DNA from 3 places in the Arthrobacter sp. Sr33 genome. Region 2 is predicted to be linked to each of the others. Evidence: riboswitches for the same ligand, from Rfam matches in the RefSeq annotation. Region 2 holds a riboswitch; each other region holds the start of a gene.
The links. A riboswitch is a leader RNA that binds a small molecule or an ion and turns the genes downstream of it on or off. The one in region 2 is predicted to bind cyclic di-AMP.

Region 1: it holds a riboswitch for cyclic di-AMP, as region 2 does, so the genes downstream of both, ACX80T_RS13925 (C40 family peptidase) here and ACX80T_RS06440 (M23 family metallopeptidase) in region 2, are expected to answer to the same signal.
Region 3: it holds a riboswitch for cyclic di-AMP, as region 2 does, so the genes downstream of both, ACX80T_RS13660 (NlpC/P60 family protein) here and ACX80T_RS06440 (M23 family metallopeptidase) in region 2, are expected to answer to the same signal.

The regions. Positions count from the first base shown of each region.
Region 1 covers NZ_JBTNDD010000011.1:9,915-13,965, forward strand. The annotation lists gene ACX80T_RS13915 (alpha/beta fold hydrolase) at 1-381, shown strand, start outside; gene ACX80T_RS13920 (NAD-dependent epimerase/dehydratase family protein) at 378-1,382, shown strand; gene ACX80T_RS13925 (C40 family peptidase) at 1,609-2,505, opposite strand; cyclic di-AMP (ydaO/yuaA leader) riboswitch at 2,509-2,685, opposite strand; gene ACX80T_RS13930 (hypothetical protein) at 2,860-3,102, shown strand; gene mutM (bifunctional DNA-formamidopyrimidine glycosylase/DNA-(apurinic or apyrimidinic site) lyase) at 3,507-4,051, opposite strand, start outside.
Region 2 covers NZ_JBTNDD010000003.1:281,139-285,189, reverse strand. The annotation lists gene ACX80T_RS06445 (siderophore-interacting protein) at 1-1,000, shown strand, start outside; cyclic di-AMP (ydaO/yuaA leader) riboswitch at 1,106-1,289, shown strand; gene ACX80T_RS06440 (M23 family metallopeptidase) at 1,351-1,989, shown strand; gene ACX80T_RS06435 (diacylglycerol/lipid kinase family protein) at 2,016-2,978, opposite strand; gene ACX80T_RS06430 (SGNH/GDSL hydrolase family protein) at 3,086-3,856, shown strand; gene ACX80T_RS06425 (MarR family winged helix-turn-helix transcriptional regulator) at 3,915-4,051, shown strand, end outside.
Region 3 covers NZ_JBTNDD010000010.1:99,366-103,416, forward strand. The annotation lists gene ACX80T_RS13655 (NlpC/P60 family protein) at 1-552, opposite strand, end outside; gene ACX80T_RS13660 (NlpC/P60 family protein) at 582-1,415, opposite strand; cyclic di-AMP (ydaO/yuaA leader) riboswitch at 1,421-1,584, opposite strand; gene ACX80T_RS13665 (M23 family metallopeptidase) at 1,710-2,510, opposite strand; cyclic di-AMP (ydaO/yuaA leader) riboswitch at 2,513-2,686, opposite strand; gene ACX80T_RS13670 (metal-dependent transcriptional regulator) at 2,825-3,532, opposite strand; gene serC (phosphoserine transaminase) at 3,781-4,051, shown strand, end outside.

The DNA.
Region 1 (4,051 bases), on a different contig from region 2:
GGCAGGCTCTGGGTCGAGGGCAGACTCCCCCACATCGTGACTGCGTCGACGGGTGTTGTGACCCCGGTCGGGGTGGAACAGGTGCTGGAATCGGTCGACGTCGTCGGGCTGGCCGCGGTGGTTGGTGTTGGTCCGGCAGGCACCCAGGCGGTCGTTGCAGTGGTTGAGACCATTCCCCCGGTCAAGAAGCCTGGCCTGGCCGGAGCTGAGCTGGCGGCTCAGGCACGGAATGCGGCCCGGTCCGTCGGCGTGGAGTTGTCGGCAGTGTTGGCGGTCCCGTCGTTGCCCACCGACATCAGGCACAACGCGAAGATTGACCGGACAGCGGTTGCGGTGTGGGCTGCCGGGGTGCTCGCCGGCGGCCGGGTCGGCAAGCTGTGAGGGTTCTCGTCACCGGTGCCAGCGGGATGCTGGGCCGGGTTACTGCCGCGCTCCTCCAGGCGCAGGGTCACGCGGTCAGGACGTTTCAGCGGCGCCCATCCGGTCTGGCTGGCGTTGAAGACAGCCTTGGATCGATCACCGACCAGACGGCAATCCACCGCGCTGTGCAGGGCATGGATGCGGTGGTGCACCTCGCGGCGAAGGTTTCCTTCGCGGGTGCTGCGGCTGACTTCGAGGCAATCAATGTGGAGGGCACCCGTGTCCTGCTCGAAGAGTCGCGCGCGGCCGGTGTGCGCGACTTCGTCTTCATTTCCTCGCCGTCGGTGGCGCACGTGGGTGAGGCACTCGTGGGTCAAGGTGCCACTGAGGCCACTCCGGCTCTGGTGCGCGGCAATTACGCGCAGACCAAGGCTAAAGCCGAACTGCTCGCGTTGGACGCCAACAGCGAAGGTTTCAGGGTGGCAGCGGTCCGTCCCCACATTGTGTGGGGTCCCGGTGACACGCAGCTGGTTGAACGGGTGCTGGAGCGTGCGCGTGCCGGGCGCCTGCCGTTCCTTGACGCCGGCACCGCCCTGGTCGACACCACCTACGTGGATAACGCCGCCGCAGCGATCGGCGCAGCCTTGAGCGGCATGGATCGGTTGGCTGGACAAGCTGTGGTGGTCACCAGTGGTGAGCCCCGCCCGATCGGTGAATTGATCGCCGGAATCTGCCGGGCCGGAGGGGTTCAGCCGCCGCGGTGGGCCGTTCCTGGCGGTGTGGCACGGGTCGCGGGATCCCTGGTGGAATTCCTCTGGCAGCGCGGCGGGATCGAGAGTGAACCGCCGATGACCCGTTTCCTTGCGGAGCAACTATCGACTGCACACTGGTTTGATCAGCGCAGGACCCGCGAGTTGCTCGATTGGACGCCTACGGTGTCAGTGGATGAAGGTCTGGCCCGCCTGGCACAGCATTACCAGGGGAACCAGCATTACCAGGGGAACCAGGCTTCCCTCTCCTAGCGATCCATCGGAGCGTGGAGACGTCCCTGACTGTCAGTTCGTCCCCAGGTGAGCTGGCTCGGTGGTGGCACGCAGTTTTCCGTTGTCGTATCTTGACCCGTCGGTTGCCTCGGTGTCATTGGCTTGCCCTATCGGGGACCAAAGCGTCCGGAAAGCACGAATGCGCCACCGGATTTCTCCGATGACGCATTCGGGTGCTGACAACCGTACCGCTGACGCGGAGGGTTTAGAGGGTGTAGTACCCAACCAGTGGCATGGCGCTGACCGCGTGGACCAGGGTGCCCTGGCTCGGGTTCAGTGCGCTGACCATCTGGCCGCCACCGATGTAGATGCCGATGTGTCCGCCGCCGTTCTGGACGACAAGGTCGCCGGGCTGAGGGTTGCTGGTGGGGGTCAGCGCGCCCATCTGTGCCTGGCTGGTGCGGGGCAGGTCGATGCCGTGCTGAGCGTAGACCCACTGCACGAAGCCCGAGCAGTCCCAGCCGCCTGGCGAGGTGCCGCCGTAGACGTAGGGGGAGCCAACGAGGCCCTGTGCTGTTCCGGCGATCCCTGCGCTGGAAACCTGTCCGCCGGTGGATGCTGCTCCCATTGGCTGGATGGTCTCGGAAGCGGTGGTAATGCCCAGGGTGCTGGTTTCGGCAGGCGCCGGAGCGGCTGCTGGTGCAGCAACTGGGGCGGGAGCAGCAGCCGGAGCTGGTGCTGCAGCCGGTGCTGGTGCTGATACCTGAGTGGCCTGGCCGGCGTTGCCGGACAGTGAGATGACGTCACCTGGGTAGATGATCGAATCCCAGCCGAGACCGTTCGAGGCGAAGATGGCCTCGATGCTGACGCCGTAGGTGCTGGCGATGCTGCCCAGAGTATCTCCGGACTGAACGGTGTGAGTGGTGGAGCTGGCGGCGGTCGTCTGGGCAACTGGTGCGGAGACGGCGGCCGGGGCGCTGACGTTGACTTCGCCTGCAGCGTTGGCTGGGAGTCCGGCGCTGAACATCAGACCTGATGCGGCGACGACTACAGCTGCTGGACGACCGATGGCGCCAGCGTGAGAGCTAACTGCCTTGGAAACGGTCTGCATGGCGCTTGGTGGGGTTGCACGGTGGCGCGCGATATAACGGTTCTTGGACATGATGTTGCCTCTCCCAATGCCTGCGAAGTTAGCTGTCGGATTCGGATGGGAGCCACCCGGGCGCTGTGCGCCTTCACCCCTAGGTCGTCTGGCGACGACCACTACTACTGGTTCCCCCGCTTCTGCCTGATGTGTGCGAACGGACCTTACGACGGCGGCAGAATTAGGCAATCTGTCGAAAGGACGCTGAGTTGAACGGAACCCAACGTGCGGTCCACTGTACATTTCCTGGTCCGGGTTTGTCACATTTAGGTTACGGCGGCAGTATGCTGTTGGATGTCCCAGGTCGGGGCGCGGGTCCGACCGTGGAGGGCTGAGGCAATCCAACACGACCTGCAGGAATTCCGCCGGGGCGTGAACGAGCATCGAATAGGTGACACGGAGAATCCGTGCTCGACCGGTGGTGAGCAGGTTCCATCGGCGGCGGTCTTCGGCGAATTCGGCGGGACCACTGTGATGGTTGCGTCCGCCGGGTTCGATGCCCAGCTGTCCTTCGACGAACAGATCAAGCCGTCCCACACCCTTGATGTACACCTGTGTTTGGACGCTGAGTCCTGCGCGGCGCAGGTGGGTGACGCTCACATGGAGCCACGATGATGGACGCAGCACCCAGAGGTTTGGTTGCGTTGCGGCACTGATCCAGGCCAGTTCAGCTTTGGCACACGATGCAGTGAGCAGACTCCCAGTGATGCCGGGTAGCGCAAAGACTCCTGGCCCGGGGTTTACCACCTCACCCTTTGCGAGGGCCGCGCGGAGGTGACCAGATCCCAGACCGGCGCGGGTGAGTTCCCTACGGCGTGCCACGCCGCCTAGTTCTTGCAGTGTCTTGACCGTGTCCATGCCCAATGGTCGCCCTCTTTGGGGGTGTCAGTGCGGCGTCACCCGTTCTATGTGGGTAAGTCTCCTTGGTGGAGCGGGAGTGGGACTGGGGCTAGTGGGCAACGTGGCACAGGTGAGGTGCGAGGGAGTGCTGAACCAAGGATCCCGGCTGCAGGGATGCGCTACCAGCGGCCGTTGCGGGGCTTCGGCTGACACCGCGGGCAGCTGAACGACGAACGGTTCATAAACATCTCGCGGCGGATCAGCGAAAGGCCGTCAAAGAACGGGTCGGCGGCGCAGCGGGTACAAGGTTCGCCCTCGCGGCCATAGGCGTTGAGGGAACGTTCAAAGTAACCGGAGCTGCCATTGACATTCACATAGAGCGAGTCAAAGCTGGTGCCGCCAGCGTCGAGCGCCCGCAGCATCACATCACGGCAGGCATCAATCAGCCGTAGGGCATCGGCCCGGCGCATGACATCCGTGGGGCGGGCATAGTGGACTTTGGCTGCCCACAGCGCTTCGTCGGCGTAGATGTTGCCGATTCCCGATACCAGTCCCTGGTCCAGTAGCGCTCGTTTAATTCCGGTCCTGCGTCGCCGGAGCTTTGCGAAGAAGTCATCGAAGGAGAATGCCGGATCCAGCGGATCGCGGGCTATATGGGAGGCCTCAACCGGGATCAGCGGCAGTGGACTCTCCCCCAGCCCACCCGGATGGCCGTCTGTGGTCG
Region 2 (4,051 bases):
CACCTTCGGCGGGTCCTGCCTGAGGGACTTCGGGGTGCAGGGGCCAACGCTCGACCTGCGGATCAAAGTCATGATCCCCGCCACCCGCGACGACGATGCCCCCCGCGTGAACATGCGGGAGCTCCTCGAGTCACCGCCCGAGGGCTCGGGTTGGTATCAGCGGTGGCTCGCGATGGACCCCGCCGAGCGCGGCGCCATGCGCACCTACACCGTCAGGGCGGCCCGGTGCGATGGTGACCAGCCAGAGATCGACGTCGACTTCGTGATGCACTTCGATGCTGAGGGGAACGGGGGGCCGGCGTCGCTGTGGGCCGCCGCCGCCACCCCCGGCGATCGGATCTGGCTGATCGGCCCGAACGTCCACGCCGCCACCTGCACCACCGCCGGCTCCTACGGCGGGATCGAGTGGCGTCCGGGGCTCGCCCAGCAGGTCCTCCTCGCCGGCGACGAGACAGCTGTCCCCGCCATCAGCGCCATTCTGGAGTCCCTCCCCGCCGACGTCGGCGGGCACGCCTTCCTTGAAGTGCCGGACCACGCAGACTTCCAGGCTGTGTCCACCACCTCAGCGGTGGAAATCATCTGGCTCGCCCGGGGGGAACGCCCCCACGGTGAACTGCTGGACGCGGCGGTCCGGGATACGGTTCGGGTGCCCGGCTGGGTGTCGCTGGCCGCGCCGTTCGCCGTCGGAGTCGATGCCAGCTCCCGCGCCGGGCTGACCCTCGCCGCCGCTGCCGCAGCCACAGCAGGCCCCGAGCCGGAAGAAGTGAACATTGACGAAACGATCCTGTGGGAAACCCCGCAGCGGCTGAACGCGTCAACGCTGAATTCCTCGCTGAACCCGGACCGGCCCTCCGGTGCGCTCCCGTTCTATGCCTGGATCGCGGGCGAGGCCGCGGTGGTCCGTGGGCTGCGGCGTTATCTGGTGCGCGACGTCGGGATTGACCGCAAGCAGGTGGCCTTCATGGGGTATTGGCGCAGGGGCCGATCTGAACTTGGCTAGTCGCCACGCCGTGATCTGTGTAACGAAATTATAACTTCTCGGCTAAGCACTCTATTCTTATAGGGAGCCATCCGCATCATTGTGGCTCCCGGACTGCACGCCTAACCCTGTCAGCAGCCGGCCCCCAATTCACCGTGGCAGGGGTGGAGGACCCATCTTCGGCAGTTTTCTGCCTTGGGGTGCAGCCCTTCGCAAACCACTCTTCCGCTCACTGGAAGAGCAGCAGTGGGCCGAGTCAACTCTTGCTCGAATCCGACAGCTAACTTCACCGGCGTTGCAGAGAGGCTCCTGTTTTGCTCCAGCCGGTCACGTCCGGGCGCCGCCGCGCGTCCGCCCCGCCTAAGTCCATCTTGAAATCCAACCGCCGGTCAGCTGTGCTGGCCGTGGGAGTCCTCGCCGCAGCGGCGGGCCTCGTTCTCACCGCAGCCTTCCCCTCGCCAGAGGCTTCCCCCTCGGCAGCCCCTACCGCCGGAACCGGCCCCGCCGTAGCCGCACCGGTTACTGCTGACGCTGAAGCAGAAATTGATTTCAGCAAGGAGTCCCCGCTCGCGACGGCCGCAACCCCGAAGGCCAAAACCACTGTCCTGTCCAGCGACGCGGCAGCGTTCACCACCCCGATCAAGGGTGCCGAAATTGCTTCGTCGTTCGGCTACCGGGTGAACCCGATGGGCGGGTACGGCGACGAGCTGCACACCGGGACCGACTACTCAGGGGCTTGCGGTACGCCGGTCCTCGCATCACGCGCGGGCACCGTCGTGGAATCCGGGTGGCATGCCTATGGTGGTGGCCAGCGGATCGTGGTGGACCACGGCGGGGGCCTCCAAACCTCGTACAACCATCTCAGTGTGCTCGGCGTGACCGTGGGGCAGAAAGTGGGCAAAGCCGAGGGCCTGGGCGCCGTCGGCAGCACCGGCAACTCCACCGGATGCCACCTCCACTTCGAGCTCCTGGTCGACGGCGAAAAAGTCGATCCCCAGACCCGGCTCTAACCCGGCCCGGGCCCGGCCCTCGCGGCTTAGGGCTCCGGGTGGGTGACGACTGCTGGATCCTTCTTGCCGTAAGGCATCCGCAGGCGCAACGAATTAGCGTCCACGCGCAGGACCATGTGGGTGCCCTTGCCGAGGGGGTCGCCGTCGAGCTGGATTTCCTGCGGCTCGTCGAGCTGGATCTCGGCTTCCTTGCACTGGAAGTACTCGAGCGATGGGTCCTTGCCCTTTCCGCGGGCAAACAGCTTACCCACGACGCCAAGCCAGCCGAGCCGGCCGGTGGGCGCCACGGTCATGATGTCCAGTAGGCCGTCGTCAATCTTGGCGCCGGGGAAAATCTCCAGCCCGCCCATGATCTTGCCGCAGTTGCCGCCCATCACGCTGCGCAGCCGACGCTCGATGACATCGCCGCCGTCCAGTGTGATCCGGGTGCGTGCAGGCTTGCCGCTCAGGTTCCGGATGCCGGCGTCGACGTAGGCCAGCCAGCCCACCTTGTCTTTGAGGTCATCACGGGTGTCAGCCATGATCGACGCGTCAAACCCCAGCCCCGCCATCACCAGGAACACGTGCGAGTCCTGGGCGCGGTCAACGGTGACATGGACGACGTCAACGTTGCGTTCGGTGCCGAACAGGGCTGCCTTGGCGGCCTCCTCCGGATCGTCGACGGCGATGTCCAGGTTCCGGGCCAGCAGGTTGCCGGTGCCGAGCGGGATCAGCCCCAGTGCGACGCCGGTGCCGTTGACGACCTCGGCCACGCAGCGGACCGTTCCGTCACCGCCAGCGGCGATCACCACGTCCACGCCGGCATCGACGGCTTCCTGTGCCTGACCACGGCCGGGGTCATCAACCGATGTCTCCAGGTACAGCACCTCGTCCCACCCCTCGGCAGCGCAGAGCTCCGAAACGATCGCACGAATATCAGCCCCGGTGTTCTTGACCGGGTTGATGATCAACGCGGCGCGCTTGGTCCGAGTGTCGGAGGGCTGGGTCATGATGTCCTTCTCAGGTTGTGGGGAGGGGAGCAGGGTGCACTGCAAAAAGTTATCAGTCTGCTTGCAATGCCACCTTATCGCGCGGCGGGAGCAGGTAGCCTCTTCTAGTGGAATTCTCTCAACGATATGTGGCCCTCGGTGATTCGTTTACGGAAGGCGTCGGCGACTGGCATGAAGCCAGCCCCAACGGGGTGCGGGGGTGGGCTGACCGGGTGGCCGAGCAACTGATCCTTGCCGACAGCTCCTGGGGATACGCGAATCTCGCCGTCCGCGGCAAGAAAGTGCGCCAGGTCCTCGACGAACAGGTTGACCGGGCCCTGGCCCTGCAGCCCACGCTGATCACCATCTACGCGGGTGGCAACGACATCCTGCGGCCGCGGATCGACATTGACGCGCTGATGGCCGCCTACGACGACGGCGTGGCCCGCCTTGCGAGCTCGGGCGCCGCCGTGGTGCTGTTTACCGGTTTTGATTCGGTGGGGTCGGCGGTGTTCGGCAAGACCCGCGGGCGGACGGCCATCTATAACGAACTGGTCCGTGAAATTGCTGACCGGCACCACGCCGACGTGGTGGACTACTGGCGGTTCAGGGAGTTCCAGAATTGGGGCTATTGGGACACTGACCGGATGCACATGTCCGCCGCCGGACACACCCTCATGGCCAGGCGGGTGCTCGAAGTGTTGCGGGCCTCCCACGAGATCGACCTGCCCGAGCTGGAGGCCGCGCCGGCGTCGTCGCGGATAGATCAGCTACGAGCGGACGCCCAGTGGGCGCGCGACTATCTGTCGCCGTGGGTTGGGCGGCGCCTGCGCGGCGTGTCTTCGGGGGATGTGCTGACGGCCAAGTACCCGGAGCTCACCCGCCCGGCGTGGGCCTAGGGTCCCAGCCGGCCGGCGGGGCCCCGGTGGCAAACGGTGTCTGTGCCAGAATGGCGGGATGAGTGGTGTCCGATGGCTGAATCCCGAGGAGCGGCAAGCCTGGCTTGCGCTCTACGCCGTCACCACCATGCTCCCTGGCACGCTGGACGCCCACCTGTTCCGGCAGGCCAAGATCACGCTGTTCGATTATCACGT
Region 3 (4,051 bases), on a different contig from region 2:
GATTGTTGCTGCCTTCCCTGAGGATGCGGCTGGGGCTTTCTGCGCGACGGGGGCCTCGGCTGCCGGAGCGGCCTGTGCTGGAGTGGTCCGGACGGGCGCTTCCGGCTCGACGTTCACTGCAGGTGTTACGGTAACCGGCTCTACGGTTTCGGGCTCAGCGGCCGGGGCCACGGCCGGAGCCTCTTCGATCTCCACAACGGTCTCAGCCTGAACAGTGACTGCTGGGGCTTCGACGACTGCTGGGGCTGCTACGGCTTTGACCGGGGTGCGGTTGAACGCAATGTCGGCGTCTGCGGGAGCTTCGACGGCGGCTGGAGCGGCCTGGATCTCCAGCGCGGAGGTCAGGGTGGTCCGTTCGGCTGATTCGAGGGAGAGCTCAGCAGCGTTGGCCGATACCCCACCGGTCAGGACAAGGCCTGATGCTGCGGCGATTACAGCTGCCTGACGGCCCATGCCGCCAGCGTTCTCGGTTACTGCTTTGGCCAGAGCCGAGAAGTTGGTGTTGTGGCGCTTATCGGCACGGTGACGTGCAATAGCTGTGCGAGTTGTCATTTTTGCGTTCTCCAGGGTTCGGTGTGGTCTTAGCTAACGCGGACGAAGCTAGCGCCGGGGAGGTCGGAAAGGGAATGGAGGTCGGTGTTCATGCCGTTCAGGCCACCGCTGATGACTTGGCCGTTTCCGACGTAGATGGCTACGTGGCCGGCGGTGATTACCAGGTCGCCCGCCGCTGGAGAGCCAACAACTGATCCGAAGGCGAAGAAATCGCCAGGCGCAATGTCGCCAACGGACTTGCCGACGGAGCGAAGTGCCTTCTCAACCATGGCGGTGCAGTCCTGCCCGACACCGATCTGGGAGTAGGCGGATCCGACCAGACCAGCGGCGATGTTACCGGAAGGGGCAGCCTTGGGGGCTGGCTTTTCGGCTGCGGGCGTCTGGGCTGGCGCAGCTGGTGCGACTACTGCTTCTGCTGCGGGCGCCTCAACTGGCGCTGCCTCGACTGGCGCTGCTTCCTGCACGGCGGGCTCTGCCACCATTTCGGCTACCGGCTCAGCGGCGGCTGTTATTGGCTCGATGACGTCGGCCTGCACCTCGACGACTGGAGCAGCTACGGCGGCGGGCGTCGCCGACACGGCTGCACGCTCGAAGGTGATCTCGGCGGTGGCGGGAGCGCTTACGGCGTCAGCCGTAGCAGCAATCGAGATCAGGGGGGTGGAGAGCTGAACGACACGCTCGGACTCACCGAACCCGTGGGCTGGCAGTCCGGCGGTCAGGACGAGCCCTGACGCTGCGACGATGACTGCTGCCTGGCGGCCGACGGAACCAGCGTTCGAGGAGACGGCGCTTGAGATGGCTGTCAGGGGGCTGGTGTGCGTACGGGCGGCCCTGTGGCGGCCCAGAGAAGAGCTAGTTGACACGTTCGATTGCCTCTCCCAATTGCCTGCGAGGTGAGCTGTCGGATTCGGATGGGAGTCACCCGGCCCTCTGATTCCCAGTGGAATCAGACGACTTAACCCCAAGGATTTCTTGCGAAATCCACTAATTGGTTCCCCCGCCTCTGCCATGCGAATTGTGCGAACGGAACCTCAGGCAGTGGCAGAGCTAGGCGATCTGCTCGAGGGTGCCAAACCTATTAGAATTTGGCACGAGATTGACGGTACATGAGATTGACCGCAATGTCACATTCCGGTCACGAAACGGTGTGTCCTTGGTTACAGCCAGCCCATGGGGTCCACGGCCTGACCGTCAACCATCACTTCAAAATGCAGGTGGCAGCCGGTGGATGCACCGGTACTACCGCTCTGGGCGACAACCTCACCGCGGTCCACTGACTGCCCCTCCTGGACACTGCTGGACGAGAGATGGTTGTACGTGGATTCGAGCCCGTTGCCGTGATCGATGACCACGCGGTTTCCACCGCCATAGGGGTGCCAGCTGGCAAAGGTGACAGTGCCGGACGCTGCCGCGAACACTTCAGTGCCGCACGAGCTGCTGAAGTCCTGACCTGAGTGGAGTTCCCCACCCAAACCGGTAATCGGGCTGACCCGGTAACCGAACGGGGACGTGACAATCAGCTTGTCCATGGGAGCTGACAGGGAGCCGCGGGCCGCTGCAGGTACAGCCGCTGAGTCTGCAGCGGTCATGATCTCGCTGAGCTTGGCGTCTGCGTCAAAGGTGCTCTGCAATGCGGTGCGGCTGAAGTCGACCAGCGCCGCGTCGGGAACGCTGATTTCCCGGGGCGCAACAGTCGCCTGCACGGTGGGCGCAACGGCTACGGCGGCCGCATTGTCGTCCTGCGGGGCCGTCCCCGCGGTGGTGGGTAGCGTAACGGTCAGCACCAGCCCGGACGCGGCGGCGGCGATGGCGAATTTTTGGCTCATCCCGGTGAGCGAAAAGTCGCCCCTGACCCGGGTTGCTCGTCGTCGTCGTTCGAGTCGTTGCGCGTCCCGAGGACGCACGGCAGGTACTGGGGCGCCGGCACGGCGGCGTCCCGAAGCATGGTGCTTCGACAAAGGGTCCCTTTCGTATATGCCTGCGAAGTTAGCTGTCGGATTCGAGTTCGGGAAGAAACTCGGCCCTGACCGGTCCGCCGAAGCAGCACCGCGTCCGGACTTCACCCCAAGGCGGCTTATCAGCCGCCGTCTGATGGGTCCTCCGCCCCTGTCACGGGTCTCAGCATCCAAATCCGCTGACAGGGTTAGGCGTGCGGTTTGGATAACGCTGATGTATCAACGTCAGCTTTCCATCATCCACGACCAGAAGCAAAAGAGATACGTTCGTTATCTTTTCCTGTGGATAACTTGCGGCAATATTGTGCCGTGGAGGGTTAGAGAGCCGGCCCGGCGACCGACACGAACACGTGTGCGGCGACCTCCGGCGGGAGCTCCAGCGCGCCCTCGATACCCTCGACCCTGACCGACACATAGTCGCCGGCCGCCTGCACGCCGATGACCGTTCCGGGCCGCAACCCACCCTCATCGAGTTGGGAGAGCAGTTCCGGGTCCACCTGAATGGGCTCGGCCAACCGGATAAGGGTAATCACTGACCCCTGAGGATTGGCGCCGATCACCGACAGGAGGCTGCGGACACCGTCGGTGAAGCCTTGGGTTGGCGGGCCGCCCAGGGCCTCAAGCCCCGGAATAGGGTTGCCGTATGGAGACTCGGTGGGCTTCCCCAGCAGCTCGTACAACCGCTGTTCAACCCGCTCGCTCATCACGTGCTCCCAGCGGCAGGCCTCTTCGTGGACATAAGCCCAATCCAGGCCAATCACGTCGGAGAGGAGACGTTCGGCGAGGCGGTGCTTGCGCATCACCCCGATGGCGCGACGGCGGCCAAGGTCAGTGAATTCGAGGTGGCGATCGCCCGAGACAATCACCAGCCCGTCGCGCTCCATCCGGCCGATGGTCTGGGAGACGGTGGGACCGGAATGGCGGAGCCGTTCAGCGATCCGGGCGCGGAGGGCAACAATGTTTTCCTCCTCCAGTTCCAGGATGGTCCGCAGATACATCTCAGTGGTATCGATGAGGTCCGTCATGCGGTTCAGCTCCTAGGCACTGGTGCGGGATGGAACAGCGGGCAGCTTTCGCGGTGGGAGCGCGGCACATATCGCCAGCGCCGAACACAAGTTCTACGCTCACCAAGGTTAACCCATTTACCAGAGGCCGCGGCAATCAGCGGCAACCGGGTGCCCGGTCGGGACATGTTCACAAATGCCACCAGGGGCGGGTAGTGCGGCAGAATGTATCCCGTCTTGTGTCGCACGCTTACCCCCTTGGAGAGACCATGAGCATTTCCCCGGACCAATTGATCCCCGCTGGCCTCCTTCCCGCCGACGGGCGTTTCGGAGCAGGCCCGTCGAAGGTGCGCGACGAGCAGATGGAGGCCCTCGCGCAGGCCGGACGGACCCTGCTTGGCACGTCCCACCGTCAGGCGCCGGTGCGCAACCTTGTCGGTTCGGTCCGGGAAGGCCTGAGCCAGCTGTTCAACGCGCCGGCCGGCTACGAGGTGGTGCTGGGCGTTGGTGGGTCAACAGCGTTCTGGGATGTGGCATCCT